DNA from 2 places in the Bacillus sp. BC05(2025) genome. Region 1 is predicted to be linked to the other one. Evidence: riboswitches for the same ligand, from Rfam matches in the RefSeq annotation. Region 1 holds a riboswitch; the other holds the start of a gene.

Region 1 (8,192 bases):
CGACATTCCATTCTCCAAGATGAAGTTCGAAGTGTAAATGTTGTCCGTATGATTGGCCAGTATTCCCCATAAATCCAAGTTGAGTTCCTTGTTTTACAGTTTGTCCATTCGATACAGAACGGCTACTCATATGAGCATATACTGTTGTGTATGTTTTTCCATTTATACGGTGAGATAAGTACACAACATTTCCGTAACTAGATGATAATTCTGAGCGAATAACAACGCCATCTGCAGCGGCAATAATTGGAACCGTTCCTGAAGCTGCGATATCGATTCCTTTATGGTTATCTATAGAGCGCACGCCAAAACCAGAAGTTTTTGATCCAGCTGCTGGTTTAATAAATCCACCAACGTTTGTATCGTGAGGTACTGGAGCAGCTTGAGCAGGTGTGGCAGCTTGTTTGCGAGCTTCCTCTGCCTTACGTGCTTCTTCAGCTTTACGAGCTTCTTCCGCGCGTTTTTCTTCTTCAATTGCTTTTTGAACAGCTTGACGCTGATTTTCTAAAATGCCTTTAGATTCTTCTAATCCTTCAATCTCTGAATCTACTTTTGCTACTTTCGTATGTAGATCGCTAATAAGAGTTTGTTGCTGTTGTTGGTTATTTTGTAATTCTTGTTGTTTTTGTTCTAATTTTTGCTCGGATTCTTTCAATTGTTGCTCTTTTTTCTCAACAGCCTCTTTTTCTTTCGTCACAGCATCTTGGTCAGTTGTTTGTTTTTTCACAATATCAGTATCGTTGTTTAAAATTAAACTGACAGAATACATATTATCAACGAGATCAGCAATGTTTGCAGAATTTGTTAATACTTCTGTAATGATATTTGTGCGAGGTTTTTCTTGCATAGATTGAAGTCGTTGCTTAATAACTTCCTGACGTGTATCTATGTTTGTTTGTAATTGCTCTATATGTTTCTTTTTGTCAGTTATTATTTGTTGTGTTTTACTAATTTCTTTTTTTGTATCGTTTAACTCAGCTTCGTTTTTATTAATAGAAGTAGTTAAGTCATCGATTTTCTTTTGTAATTCTTGAATTTCTTTTTCTATTTGTTCTTTCTCAGCTGATTTATTTTGTAAGTCATTTTGTTTTCCTTCTAATTCAGATTGAATATTAGATAATTTATCTTGATTCGTTTCAGCGTATACGGGTGAAAGTAGTGGAGAAACAAAAATGGTTCCTGCTGCTAAAACGCTAAACGCTGCAAATTTCTTTTTCATGGTTGTCTAACTCCTTTCCCTATGAATGTTATATATCATAAGAAGAAGAGTGTCTATCGTTGTAATCATAATGTAAAGAAAATTTTATAAAATTGCTAAGTTTTGTCGGAATTTAGCATTTTTCAACAGTAATTGTAATGATGATTGTATTTTTTTAGTTTGTGCAACAAAGGTGTATTCTAGATTTTATCTGTGAAATAAAGGAAAAAAACGCGACTCTATATAGTGAAATTTAAGTTAAAAACTCTCTAAAATACTAGTAGGGAATCGTTCTCATGTTAGGTTTTCTGACATGGGATTTGTTTTTGTCAAGAAAATTATTTGTGTTCAGTAAAAGTTATTTTGTTGTCAGATTTTAAATTTTGATTTATGATTTTTAACAGGGACAAAATGTAGTGAATTGTCGAATAATATGTAATACTCTTAATTTCGAGTTTTATAGAGATAGAATGAGAGATAGAGTGACACATCGAAGAGGGGGTTACAACAAATATGAAAAGAATAGGACTTGCATGGCAAATATTAATTGGTCTTGCGCTAGGTATTGCAGTTGGGGCGATTTTCTTTGGCAATCCGGCAGTGGTGAGTTATTTACAACCAATTGGTGATATTTTTATCCGATTAATTAAAATGATCGTTGTACCGATTGTTGTAGCAAGTATTGTTGTTGGGGTTGCTGGTGTTGGCGATGTTAAAAAATTAGGTCGACTAGGCGGAAAAACAATTATTTACTTTGAAATTATTACAACAATTGCAATTATTGTCGGTCTGTTAATTGCGAATATTTTCCAACCAGGAAAAGGCGTAAATATGGAGCAGTTAACGAAGACAGATATTTCGAAATATACACATACGACAGAGCAAGTACAAAGTCATTCATTTGCAGATACATTTGTAAATATTGTTCCAACGAACATTGTAAAGTCATTAGCTGACGGAGATATGCTTGCTATTATCTTCTTCTCTGTATTATTTGGTTTAGGTGTAGCGGCAATTGGTGAAAGAGGAAGACCAGTTCTTCAATTTTTCCAAGGTGTAGCTGATGCAATGTTTTACGTAACAAACCAAGTTATGAAATTTGCACCATTTGGTGTATTTGCGTTAATTGGAGTTACAGTTTCTACATTTGGTCTTTCTTCATTAATTCCATTAGGGAAATTATTAGTTGTAGTATACGGAGCAATGATTTTCTTCGTTGTAGTCGTATTAGGAATTACAGCGAAAATATTTGGAATTAACATTTTCCAATTCTTTAAGATTTTAAAAGATGAACTGATCTTAGCGTACTCTACAGCAAGTTCAGAAACAGTTTTACCAAAAATCATGGAGAAAATGGAGAAGTTCGGTTGTCCAAAGGCAATTACATCTTTCGTTATTCCGACAGGTTATTCATTTAACTTAGATGGATCAACTTTATATCAAGCAATTGCAGCTATTTTCTTAGCGCAAATGTACGGTATTGATTTATCCATTACACAACAAATTACATTATTGCTTGTATTAATGCTTACATCAAAAGGTATTGCGGGTGTACCTGGTGTATCATTTGTTGTATTATTAGCGACACTTGGTACAGTAGGTATTCCAGCTGAAGGTTTAGCCTTTATCGCTGGTATTGACCGTATTTTAGATATGGCTCGTACAGCAGTTAACGTTGTAGGTAACTCTTTAGCAGCTGTAGTTATGTCTAAGTGGGAAGGTCAGTATGACGCTGAAAAAGGACAAGCCTACTTGAAAGAAATTTCTAATAAACAAGCAGCTTAATTATAATTTGAACAAGCTCTCACATAATATGTGGGGGCTTTTCTATATAGAAGGGGAGCAGACGAAATGAAACGTAAATATGGTGACGGTTCTTCGTGGAAGCGACTAATAGAGAGGGATTATACGGTTAAGCAGATAGAAGAGGGAATGCTAGGAATACTGGAAATAAAAAAGGTGAGAGAACCTAGTTGTAAAGAATATGATGGTAAAGAGCTTTGTATTGCTGGCGATCGGTATACGTGGATTCAGTATTTCATAAACGGGAAAAACTTTGCGATTACCGCTATGTTAGATGATCGAAAAGAATTAGTACAATATTATATCGATGTGGCGAAAGAATATGAAATAGACGAACGTGGTTTACCGTATTTTGATGATTTATATTTAGATGTAGTGTTATTACCGAATGGTAAAATGTATATATTGGATGAAGATGAGCTAGAGGATGCTTATAAAAGTGGCGATGTTACAAAAGAAGAGTATGAATTGGCTTGGTACACTACGAAATGGATCATAGATGCAATAAAAAATAGTGAATTTTATTGGATTTCAATATTGGAAGAAGAAATCAAAAAGTTAAAATGATTGTTGTATTCAAATTTTTGTATAATTACCAAAAAAATCTATATAAAAAATAATTGACTTTTGTTTTGTAAGCGAGTAAAGTTAGGGAAGAAATTATTATTAAAAAATAAATATGAAACCTTCTTATAAAGAGAGGCGGAGGGACTGGCCCTACGATGCCTCGGCAGCGGACTCGATTTCAGAGTGCTGTGCCAAATCCAGCAAGCATGTGCTTGAAAGATGAGAAGAGCGTTTCTTATAGATGTATAAGACCTCTTCTCATTGGAAGAGGTCTTTTGTTATTCATTAGAAAAAGGTTGAAACTAGGGAGAGATGGTACTTTGAAAGAAACGAGAGGAAATGGTTTGGCTTTATTACCACTTGGGATATTTTTGGCGCTATTTATTGGTTCTGGAATTATTACAGGTGATTTCTATAAATTGCCGATACTTGTAGCAATTTCAATTGCTGTGGGAGTCGCTTTAGCAATGAATCGTAAAGAAAGTTTTCATGTAAAAGTAGAACGATTTGCTAAAGGTGCAGGGAACCCGGATATTATGATTATGGTTCTAATTTTTGTCCTAGCAGGAGCATTTTCTGAAACAGCAAAAGGGATGGGCGGCGTTGATTCTACAGTTAACTTAGCGCTATCCATTTTACCGCAAGGATTTATCGTAGCTGGAATTTTTGTTATAGGCGCATTTATTTCATTAGCGATGGGAACTTCAATGGGTACAATTGCTGCATTAGCACCAATTGCTGTAGGTATTAGTGGGCAAACTAATATCTCCATTGCACTTACGATGGCTACTGTTGTTGGTGGAGCGATGTTTGGTGATAATTTATCATTTATTTCAGATACAACAATCGCAGCTGTACGTTCACAAGGAACGGAAATGAAAGATAAGTTTAAAACGAACTTTTTAATTGTATTACCAGCAGCGATTATTACAATTGTACTATTAGTAATCATTACTTTAGGAAGTGATACGCAGATTAAAGCGCATAGCTTTGACTGGATAAAGATTTTACCGTATGCAGGAGTACTTATTACAGCATTACTTGGCTGGAATGTACTTATCGTGTTAACTGGTGGAACTGTATTATCAGGTGTTATCGGTCTTTTAGATGGAAGTTACACGTTAGAGAGTTTCTTTAAAAGTGTAACGACTGGAATGGGCGGTATGATGGAGCTAGTATTACTTGCTATTTTAATTGGCGGTATGGTCGAACTAATTCAATATAACGGTGGCATTCAATATTTAATGAATATTTTAACTCGTAACATTCGTTCAAAAAAAGGAGCAGAGTTTGGTATCGCTGGTTTAGTAGGTATGACGAATATGTGTACAGCGAATAATACGATTTCTATTATCTTTACAGGTCCACTGGCGAAAAATATTGCAGATCAATATGAAATTGATCCCCGTAAATCAGCGAGTGTATTAGATCTTTTCTCATGCTGTGTGCAAGGATTAATACCGTACGGAGCGCAAATGTTAACAGCAGCAGGATTTGCGGCGTTATCTCCGATTGAATTGTTGCCATATGCGTTTTATCCAATCTTAGTTGGAGTATGTGGAATCATTTCTATATTAATTGGTTTCCCGCGGTTTTCTAAAGTAGCGGGAAAGAAAGAGTATCATAAAACAGCATAATGAAAAATGAAGTTTATGAAATGAAACGAAAGCCGTACAGAGAATGTCCTCTGTACGGCTTTTTATATGCCCTAAAAGAGTGAATGATGAGATGCTACCGCAGGTTTTTACAAAAGGCTGAATGCAACTCAGCCTTAAGTCTGAGTCGAAAACGGTTCTTAAGCTCGTTATGGAAAAAAGAAAAAATAGTTAAGATAAGAGTATCAAATCGAAGGGAGGCAAGCACAAGATGAAACAATTTCTAGCGTTTATCGCGGCTGGTATTTTAGCTTTAATTGCTCTTGGCAGTCTTGCTGGTATTATAGGATTCGCAATTGGAGCAGGAGTTGTGTACTGGAGCTATAAATCATTTGTGCGAGCACAATCATTTTTTGGAAAGTTAGCTTGGGGTATTGTTGGTTTAATCGGCTTGTCCATTGCCCTTTCTCATTCCCCAGCATTAATCGGTATTGCAGCATTAGTAGTTTTATACTACGGATACCGTGAGTGGAAAAAAGAAAAAGATGTAGTTGTTGATTCTGCTCCAGAAAGTTCTAAACCATATAGCAACTTTGAAGATGAGTGGAACAAGTTAATGAAAAACTAATATAAAATAAATCAAATTTATAAAGTAGAAGAGAGGAAGATTATAATGAAACAATCTTTATTCGGACGTGTACGCGATGCAATTTTAGCAGATTTTCATAATGTGTTAGATGAGAAAGAAAGAAAAAATCCAATCGCTATGTTAAACCAATATTTACGCGATAGTGAGCGTGAAATCACAAAAATTGAGAAGTTAATTCAGCGTCATAAAACATTAAAATCTAATTTTGCTCGTGAACTTGAGCAAGCACGATATTTCGTTAATAAAAGATCAAAGCAAGCAATTATTGCTCAAGAAGCAGGCGAACTACAACTACATGAGCGTGCTTTAGAGGAAGTAGCTTATTATGAAGGGCAAGTAACTCGATTAGAAGAAATGTATGCAGGTGTTGTAGAGCAAATTGATGAGTTAGAGCGTCGTCTTTCTGAAATGAAAAATAAATTAAAAGAAATGCACGCAAAGCGTATGGAATTAATGGCACGTGAAAATATGGCGCATGCAAATCGCCGTATGAATACTGCGATGCATAAAATGGATGAAAATAATCCTTTCTTACGATTTGAAGAAATTGAGGATCATATTCGCGACTTAGAAACTCGTATGAATGAGGAACATGAACGTGACACATTTGATATGAAGATTGCAAAGCTTGAGCGTGAAATGAAGGAAAAGAATGATGTATCGTTAACGAAAGAGTTAACAAAATAATAGTAGTATATTATAAAACAGGCTTATGATATAGTGATAGGAGAAAAGGTATTGGAAAGCAATGCCTTTTCTTCTATGTATATGTGACAAGAAGGGGGGAGCTGAAATGAAGAAACATTTTTCAAAAACACAATTAATGGGGATGCTCCTCATCATATTTGGATTTGGTCTTTTTCTTGATATGATACTTGGACATTTTGAACCAGGTGGTCTCATTTTTGCATTTATTATGCTTATGTTTGGAAGGCATTATCGTAAAAAGAATCGTTATGTACGGGGAAATGTATTTTTATTTGTTGGTGGTATCGTATTTTTATTCTTCTTATTTTCATCAGCAGCATTTGTTCTTGTCGTATTCGCTTGTTTAGCTTTAATTGGTTATCAATTGATTCAACAAGGGCATAAGCAAAAGGCAATGAAGGTTGAAATTAAAGAAAAAGGGATTATAGACGAAGAAAAGCAAATATATCGTACAGAACCATATTTGAAAAATATGTTTGTAGGTAATGTACGAATGATGGATCATATTTATGAACTTGAAGATATAAATGTTCAATATGGTGCTTGCGATGTGGAAATAGATTTAACAACTGCTATGATTCCTGAAGGAGAAACGGTAATTGTTATTCGAGGTGTCGTTGGTAATATTCGTTTATATGTGCCATATGATATTGAACTTTCTTTAAATCATTCTGTTATTGTCGGACGGGTGCTCTTGCCAGGACATGAAGAGACAGGGTTTAACCGCAATGTTACATTTAGAACAGAGCAGTATAAAGAGGCTCCTCGTCGTATTAAAATTATTTCTTCGCTTGTCGTAGGCGATACGGAAGTGAGGAAAGTATAATGAAGAAACAAAAAAATATTTCGTGGATGTATATTCGTTATTCTATGTTGTCCTCTGTTAGTATCGCACTCATTTGTACAATTGTATATGTATGGAAGAGCGAGCAACAAGTGTATGATTTACTATGGAAGGAATCCATCGCTTCTGTTCCAATTGGCTTGTTTATTATGACTACAAGTTTACTTATCGGGGGAATTGTAGGATATGCAATCGGTTACTATATAGAGCAGCGTATACAAGGGTTAAATACGTTTCTATTTGAAGTAGAGAGAGGGAATTTTCCGAGCGATGTTTCGTTTACTGCAGATGATGAATTTCATGAAGTGGAACGAAAAGTAATCGGCCTTGCTCGTCGATTAGAGGAGCAAGCTGGACTTTTTCAAAAAGTAACGAATGAACGAGCTCATTGGAATGAAGAGATGAGACAAGAAGCGATTTCCCAAGAAAGGCATCGATTGGCGAGGGAGCTGCATGATTCTGTAAGTCAGCAGCTTTTTGCAATGTCGATGATGATGTCGGCTATTAATGAACAAGTAGCTGAATTTCCAGAAACGACGAAAAAGCAGTTGCAGCTCGTTGAAAATATGGTTGTAAATGCACAATCAGAAATGAGAGCATTGCTTCTTCATTTACGCCCAGTACAGTTAGAAGGTAAGAAGCTAACAGAGGGGATAGAAGAGTTATTAACAGAACTTTCTAGAAAGCAACATATGAAAATTGAATGGTTAATTGAGCCAATAGAATTGAAAAAAGGTGTAGAAGATCATTTATTCCGCATTGTACAAGAGGCGCTGTCTAATACTTTACGGCATGCGAAGGCAAAGAAAACAGAAGTGCGTCTTCGAA
Region 2 (8,192 bases), on a different contig from region 1:
CTCCGCCGGATTAAACTCTAATATTTCATTGTACCCTTTCATATCAAGCATCGTACCGTTCGGATAATATGTCTGTCCGCCTTGGCTATGTTGCATACCAGCAATAGAAATTTTCTCCCCAGAAACATTTGCATCTCGCACAACCTGTTTTAATGAACTTTCATCCTCAGCATTTTCAACACGTTTAATTTTCGTTGGAAGCAACTTTCCTACATCACTCATAATCGGATGATTTAGTTGTTCTTTATATGTATTTACAGATGTCGCAAGCAACACTGTATAAGCCATAATAACCACTGCTATCTTTCTTTTTTTCAAATGACACTCTCCTCTTCTACATCTTTTCCTCTTCATATTGTACCTATTTTCCTATGAAGAAAGTATACAAAAAAGAGGGTACCTTATTTTAGGTTCCCCCTTATCAAAACTGTTACTTTGCTGCCGGCAATTGTATTGGATCAAACTTTTCGTACGACGTATATTTTGCATTCGTAATAATGTGTGCTTTATCCTTGCCATTACTACTCATAATCATATCTATCTTTGCTGATTCATATTTAAAATCTTTTGTAATGATATATTCTGCATCCACTTCTTCTATCTTCGCATTTTGTGCTTGTAACATTTTCTTCTGCGTTTCATCCATGCTAGTTAACATACTTTCTGTTTCTTGCCCTTTTAATGTAAATTTCAGTTTATATTTATCTCCGCTTTTCTCCATCTTCATTTTATCTAAAACTACTTCTGGTACTTCTAACTTATCTATAATATCTTGAGTCGCCTTCATTCCACCAGCGTTTAATTGCTCCTCTGGCACGGTTATAACTTCTCCTGTATTAGGGTTTTTCACCTCACCAGCAACTTTACCATCCACAGTATACACTACAACATCTGTACCAGAAATATTCATTTCAGAACGAGAATTCTTTGTCTTTGGCTCTAATTGCATCTTAGCCTTTAATATATCCATCTCTGTTCCTTCAGCTTTTATCCCTACATCATATGTCATCGTTACATGTTCTTCATTTTTAAAAGCTTCGTTCGTTTTCTTGAAAACATCCTTCGCTGCTAATTCCTTTTCTTTTTGCACGGCTTCTTTTTTCGGTTCATCCGTCTTTGCTGTTTTCTCATTACTACACCCTACCCCTAGACTGATTGCAAGTACTAAACTTGAAACAAAAATAATTTTTTTCATAATGTCGCCCCCTTTCCCAAAATAATATCACCTCTTTTCCTATGAAATCTATATAATTTTCAATCTATATTTGCTATATAGCGACATGTTTAATGAAGACTTTAAATATGATGTAAATAACAACAATTCATTTCAGGAGGTCATTATGAAGGCGATCATTTGCACAAAGTATGGACCACCTAACGTTCTTCAACTTCAAAATATAGAGAAACCTACTCCTAAAAAGAACGAAGTATTAATTAAAATTCACGCAACCAGTGTATCAACTGGAGATTGTAGAATACGCGGTTTTAATAGTCCCCCCTTATTTTGGATTCCTATGCGGATTATATTAGGTTTCAGAAAACCGAGAAACCCTATACTTGGTGTAGAATTATCTGGAGAAATTGAGGAAATTGGATTAGATGTAACTCAATTTAAAAAAGGGGATCAAGTTTTTTCATTAACAGAACTAAATCTTGGTGGTTATGCCGAATACACATGCGTGCATGAAAGTGGATTAATAACATTAAAGCCTACCAATGTGACGTATGAAGAAGCAGCAGTTATTCCTTTTGGTGGAACTTCAGCGTTACATTTTCTGAGAAAGGGCCGGATTAAAAAAGGGCAACAAGTTCTCATATATGGTGCCTCTGGATCAGTAGGAACAGCTGCTGTACAACTTGCTAAATATTTCGGTGCGACTGTTACGGCTGTTTGTAGTAATTCAAATTTTGAACTCGTTCAATCTTTAGGAGCTGATAAAGTAATTGATTATACAGAAGAAGATTTTACTAAGCGGCGCGAGCACTACGATATTATCTTTGATGCAGTTGGGAAGTATAAAAAATCCCTTTGTACAAATACATTAACACCCAATGGAAAATATGTATCTGTTAATGGAATGATGGCAAAAGTAAGTAAAGAGGATATGATTCTACTAAAAAAACTAACTGAAACAGAACATTTAAAACCTGTTATTGATAGAACCTACCGATTAGAAGAAATTGCTGAAGCTCATATGTATGTGGAAATGGGACATAAAAAGGGGAACGTTTCGATTACCTTAAAATAAAATATATTCAGAAAATAACATTGACAATTCTTTTTGTAAGATTTACTATTAGTACCATATTAAAAAACTACATACACATACTCTTATCAAGAGTGGCGGAGGGACTGGCCCGATGATGCCCGGCAACCGAGCTTATAACGTATAAGCTAAGGTGCTAATTCCTGCAAAACGAGTTTTCGTTTTGGAAGATAAGAGGGGAACCTATTTTGTCTATTCGGCACCTCTCTTATTTTTGAGAGGTGCTTTTTATTTTGGAACGTATATGAAGGGGGAATTATAGATGAAGAAAGTATTATTAAGCATTGTAAGCGGGGCAGTACTATTATTAGGCGCATGCAGCGCAGGTTCAGATAAAGAGGCGAAGGCGTTAGATGAGAAAAAGATTACTGTCGGTGTAACTGGGGGGCCACATGAACAAATTTTTGAAAAGGTAAAAGAAGTGGCAGCAAAAGACGGACTCGAAATTGATGTAAAAGTATTTAATGATTATGTAGCACCGAACGTGTCTTTAGATGAAAAAAGCCTTGATGTAAATAGCTATCAAACGAAATCATATTTAGACACATTTAAATCTGAACGTAATATGAAATTAACAGAAGTATTCTCAACAGTAACATTCCCTATGGGCATATATTCTAAAGGCATAAAAGATGTAAAAGACTTAAAAGATGGCGATGCGATCGCTGTACCAAATGATCCAACGAATGAACTTCGAGCTTTAAAATTATTTGAAAAAGCTGGAGTTTTAAAAGTTGATCCAAAGGCTACAGAAAAAGCGACTGCAAAAGATGTAATTGAAAATCCAAAAAATTTAAAGATTGTTGAATTAGAAGCATCTCAATTACCGACTCAGCTAAGTGAAGTAAAAGCAGCTGCAATTAATACAAACTTTGCATTAGGTGCAAAATTAAACCCTGCGAAAGATTCTATCTTCTGCGAAGGAAAAGATTCACCATATGTGAACTGGGTCGTTGTTCGTACTGAAAATAAAGATGATGCTGTTGTAAATAAATTAAAGAAAGCTTATCAATCTAAAGAAGTAAAAGAATTTATCGAGAAAAAATTTGATGGTTCTGCTTTACCATCTTGGTAGGAGCTGACGATAATGATTGAATTAAAAAATGTATCCAAAGTATTTACAACAAAAAAAGGGAATGTGGAAGCTCTTAAGTCTACTTCCCTTCAAGTAAAAAAGGGGGAAGTATTTGGAATCATTGGCTATAGTGGCGCTGGTAAAAGTACATTAATTCGATGTGTCAATTTATTAGAAAAACCAACGACAGGAAATATCATTGTAAACGACCAAGACTTAACAACTTTATCAACAAAAGAACTAGCAAAAGCGCGACAAAAAATCGGGATGATTTTTCAAGGATTCAATTTACTTAAAACAGTGACTGTTTATGAAAATATCGCATTACCGTTACGTCTTGCTGGCATTCCAAAAGTAGAAATTGAAAAAAGAGTAGAAAAGTATTTACGTATTGTCGATCTTTTCAACCGAAAAGATGCCTATCCGAGTGAACTTTCTGGTGGCCAGAAACAACGTGTTGCCATTGCACGTGCACTATCACATGAACCAGAAGTGTTATTAAGCGACGAAGCAACGAGCGCTTTAGATCCAGAAACAACGGATTCTATTCTTGACCTATTATTAAAGATTAATGAAGAAATCGGGATCACAATTTTATTAATTACACATGAAATGAATGTCATCCAGCGTATATGTGACCAAGTTGCTGTTATGGAACATGGAGCAGTAGTGGAAAGCGGGACTGTGAAGGACATATTCACAAACCCACAACATGCAACAACGAAAAAATTTGTGAATAGTGCATTTGCAGCGAAGATTCCAGAAGAAGTACAAAAAGAACTTCAAACTACTGGTGAAATTGTAACTCTTTCTTTTATAGGAAATTCTTCAGGAGAACCAGCATTAGCTGTCGCTACAAAACGATTCCAAGTATATCCGAATATTTTATCCGGCAATATTACTCAATTAAAACATGAAGCTTACGGGAAACTTGTCATTCATATGCAAGGGGAACAAAATGAAATCAACCGTGCTTTATCATTTTTACAAGAACAAGGAATCATCGTAGAAGGAGGTAGAACGGATTATGGAAAACAAGTCCTTTTTGGATGAATGGGGTAAAGTCATATGGGAAGCAACTATTCAAACATTTCAAATGACATCTATTTCACTATTCATCTCTATCCTTATTGCACTACCACTTGGCGTCACACTTGTTTTAACAAGACCTGGTGGGCAACACGAAAATAAAATTATTTATCCAATCCTTAATACAATTATTAATATCATTCGCTCTCTTCCATTCATCATTCTACTATTCTTTATTTTACCTTTTACAAAGTTTCTAATGGGAACGTCCATTGGTGTTCAAGGTGTCATCGTACCGCTTGTCGTCTTCACTGCTCCCTATATCGCAAGATTGATGGAGACAGCATTATTAGAAGTCGATCGTGGTGTTATTGAAGCTTACCAAGCAATGGGCGTTTCTACTATAAAAATCATTTGGCACGTTATGGTGAAAGAAGCTCGTCCCTCCCTTGTACTTGGGTTAACAATCGCAACAATTGGCTTAATTGGCGCAACAGCAATGGCTGGGCTTGTAGGTGCTGGTGGTCTTGGTGATTTAGCATATCGATTCGGACATTTACGCTACGAACCGGAAGTAATGTATGCAACCGTCTTTATTTTAATTATCCTCGTTCAAGGGCTACAGTCTTTAGGTAACGGTGTTGCAAGAAGATTGAAAAAGGATTAAAAAAGAAGGTATCTCACCAGGTTGAGATACCTTCTTTTTACCTTTTAAATCCACCTTCAGAATGAATAACTTGTCCCGTAATCCATTCTGCCTCTTCACTTACTAAAAACGTAATGAGTCTTGCTGCATCCCTCGGCTCACCAATTCTACCAAAAGGAAACATTGGCTTTAATCCTTGCTTTATCTCTTCAGTCATCCAGCCTGTATCGGTTGGACCTGGGTTAATTGCATTCACTGTTATTCCTAAATGAGCTACCTCGGCTGACAACGAACTCGTAAGGGCATCAATAGCTCCCTTCGTTGTTGCATACGCCAGTTCCCCAACCATAGGCCCTTGAAATTGCCCCGAAGTCATATTCACAATTCTACCACCAGATTTCTTATCAAATCCTCTTGCAAATTGACTACTTAACAATGTAGTCGCACGAACATTTACCATGTAGTGCTTATCTAATTCTTCAGCAGTCAAATTAGAGAAGTCATTATTTGTAGAATACGCTGCATTATTAATTAATATATGAGGGTAGCCTAGTTGTTCAGTAACTTTATTTATAAGCTCTTTCGGTGCATCATTCTGAGTTAAATCTAACTCCATACTCGATACTTTAACACCGTTTTTTAGTAACTCTTCTTTTAATTGTGTTTGTTCACTTTGATCAACGCCCCAAGGCATCTCTTTATCGTACGCTGTCCAATACGTAAAAAATATATCGTATCCTGCTCCAGCTAATTCTTTACAAATCGCTGCGCCTATACCATCTAGGCGACTTACACCTGTCACAACTGCTACTTTATTTTTTAATTGATTCATTATATACTCTCCCAATTTTAAAGGACGCATATTTTATATAAGAGATATAAAATTCCCTACACATTATCCTTACAAAAGGGATGTACAAGCCAAATATGCAGTCCTTGAATGATTTATAGATAGCTAAATAAACTCTCACTTATGAGAGAAAAATTTATGTATCTAGTTTCTAATCATTACAAGCTCATCCACATATTAAGTCCTTGTCCCCTTTCCATATATCTCTATTTCTATCATACCAATATGATGTAATATTGCAAATGATAAAAAAAAGTCGATATTCCATGCCGACACTCTACTAACTTTAATATATTGCAATAACTAAATAATTAAAATACTCAGAAAAACACTGGTAAATACTGGCTTACTTTCTTATAATAAAACGTGGGGCTAATGTGAGAGTTTAGTTTTACACAAATAGGGGGAAGAAACATGTCAAAAAAATTACTTTCTTTATTTTCTACAGTAATCGTAGCAGCTCTTGTAATAACTGGCTGTGGTCAAAGCGATACGACAAATAAAGAACAAAAAGAAAATGCAACAAAAGAAAGCAAAACAGAAAAAACGGATACAACGAAAGAAAGTAAAACGGAGGATAAAAAATCCGAAGGTAAAAAAGCTGAAGATAAAAAGCCTGAAAATACAGCTACTACCTCAAGCGATTACTCTAAGCTGATTTCCTATATGGAAAAAGAAACCGGTGGTAAAACAAAAGTTCTTTTTGAAAATAAGGAACCACAAGTGTATAAAGCTGAAGATGTTTCAGTATCAATGAATAGTTATACATTAGTTGAGTTGAATGGATTCCATACGGACTTTAACATTCCGTTTAACCGTCAAACAGAGGGCGGAGTTATTCTTGCGAACTACAGCATAAAAAATAGTTCAGCTAAAGATATTTATTATATGCCAGCATTGGACATGTCATTTACTGGTGCACAGAAAGTATATAGTAATTATAAAGATTTAATCCCAAAAGAAGATCAGTTACCAACTAAGCTTGCCCCAACAAATGATTACTTAGTAAAAGCAGGCGAAACTATTTCTGGTTATATCGCATATCCATTCGGAAAAGATGATTTAGCGAAAATTTCAAGTCTCTCAACAGTCTCAGTCACAGTCCCAACTGCACAAGCAAATAAAGGAAAATTTGATGCTCCAATCGGAAGCCCTGGAAGCTTTTCATTAAGTTTAAACAAACAAGGTGCTGAAAAGGTTGCAACAGATAAAACTTTCTACCAAGATAAAGCTACAGCTAATAACATGGGCGATAAAAAAATGTTAAAAGAGAAATCAAGTATTAATAACAGCCAAGAATTAGGCGCTGTTAACGTTACATTAGACGGATACCAATTTACTCAATTCACACCAAATTCCGTCGAAGCTCCACGCTTTGCAAATTTCAAAAATGGTATTGTTCTATTAACAGTGAAATTCAAGCTTGATAACAAAGATGCTCAAGACGTTTCATTATCTCCTATAAGCTCTACATTGAGAGTGAATGATGGTACACAATATACAATTAATGAAGGTATGCTATTAAATTACGACTATAATGCTGCTGTTAAAACTGGAACATCTGGAGAGTTACTACAAGTCTATATATTAGATCAAGAGCAGTATGAAAAGATTTGGAAAGACAAAAGCTTTGAAATTGAGTTAGGACCTATGAGAAATAAAGAAGCAAAAGATATTTCACAAGGTAAAAAAGCTAAATTTGCATTACCGAAATAGATTACTAAATATATAATAGAAAAGGCATATAACATAGGATTGTTATATGCCTTTTTTATTTGTATAAAAACACCATTTTTGTTCACACTTTATCCATTGTGAATTTTTTCACAATGGATATATAATAAACTTGTAAATACAATATTGGAGGGATTTCAATGGTTATCAATTTTTTAAGAACTGATAAACGTACTGCTTTCATATTATTATTTTTACGACTTTACATAGGATATACATGGCTCGCTGCTGGGATAGGCAAAGTCTTCGGACAATCCTTTGACGCAAGTGGTTTTCTAAAGGGCGCTATCGCTCAGGCGTCAGGTGACCACCCTGCAGTACAAAGTTGGTGGGCAGATTTCCTTCAACATTTTGTTCTTCCAAACGCAGACCTATTTAGCTTTTTAGTTCAATGGGGAGAAATTTTAGTAGGTCTAGGTTTGATTTTAGGCGGATTAACAAAAACAGCTGCATTTTTCGGAATCATAATGAATCTTTCATTTTTATTAAGCGGAACTGTTAGTGTAAACCCAAACCTACTTATTTTGACTATGTTCATTTTAGTTGCAGGACAGAACGCTGGACGTATTGGATTAGATGGTTATGTTTTCC

What was found. A riboswitch is a leader RNA that binds a small molecule or an ion and turns the genes downstream of it on or off. The one in region 1 is predicted to bind S-adenosylmethionine.
Region 2: linked by a shared signal. The riboswitch ahead of ACZ76X_RS27460 (MetQ/NlpA family ABC transporter substrate-binding protein) and the one ahead of ACZ76X_RS07285 (Na+/H+ antiporter NhaC family protein) in region 1 are both predicted to bind S-adenosylmethionine.

The regions. Positions count from the first base shown of each region.
Region 1 is NZ_JBWYRA010000002.1:279,257-287,448, reverse strand. Features, by position in the region: gene ACZ76X_RS07300 (murein hydrolase activator EnvC family protein) at 1-1,219, opposite strand, end outside; gene gltP (glutamate/aspartate:proton symporter GltP) at 1,712-2,983, shown strand; gene ACZ76X_RS07290 (ribonuclease FAU-1 family protein) at 3,050-3,568, shown strand; SAM riboswitch class I at 3,689-3,794, shown strand; gene ACZ76X_RS07285 (Na+/H+ antiporter NhaC family protein) at 3,889-5,205, shown strand; gene ACZ76X_RS07280 (lmo0954 family membrane protein) at 5,435-5,791, shown strand; gene ACZ76X_RS07275 (PspA/IM30 family protein) at 5,837-6,499, shown strand; gene liaF (cell wall-active antibiotics response protein LiaF) at 6,606-7,346, shown strand; gene ACZ76X_RS07265 (sensor histidine kinase) at 7,346-8,192, shown strand, end outside.
Region 2 is NZ_JBWYRA010000016.1:68,579-76,770, forward strand. Features, by position in the region: gene ACZ76X_RS27445 (FAD-binding protein) at 1-318, opposite strand, end outside; gene ACZ76X_RS27450 (hypothetical protein) at 431-1,195, opposite strand; gene ACZ76X_RS27455 (NAD(P)-dependent alcohol dehydrogenase) at 1,341-2,249, shown strand; SAM riboswitch class I at 2,330-2,444, shown strand; gene ACZ76X_RS27460 (MetQ/NlpA family ABC transporter substrate-binding protein) at 2,530-3,342, shown strand; gene ACZ76X_RS27465 (methionine ABC transporter ATP-binding protein) at 3,355-4,395, shown strand; gene ACZ76X_RS27470 (methionine ABC transporter permease) at 4,370-5,038, shown strand; gene ACZ76X_RS27475 (SDR family oxidoreductase) at 5,076-5,879, opposite strand; gene ACZ76X_RS27480 (DUF5068 domain-containing protein) at 6,282-7,583, shown strand; gene ACZ76X_RS27485 (DoxX family membrane protein) at 7,742-8,192, shown strand, end outside.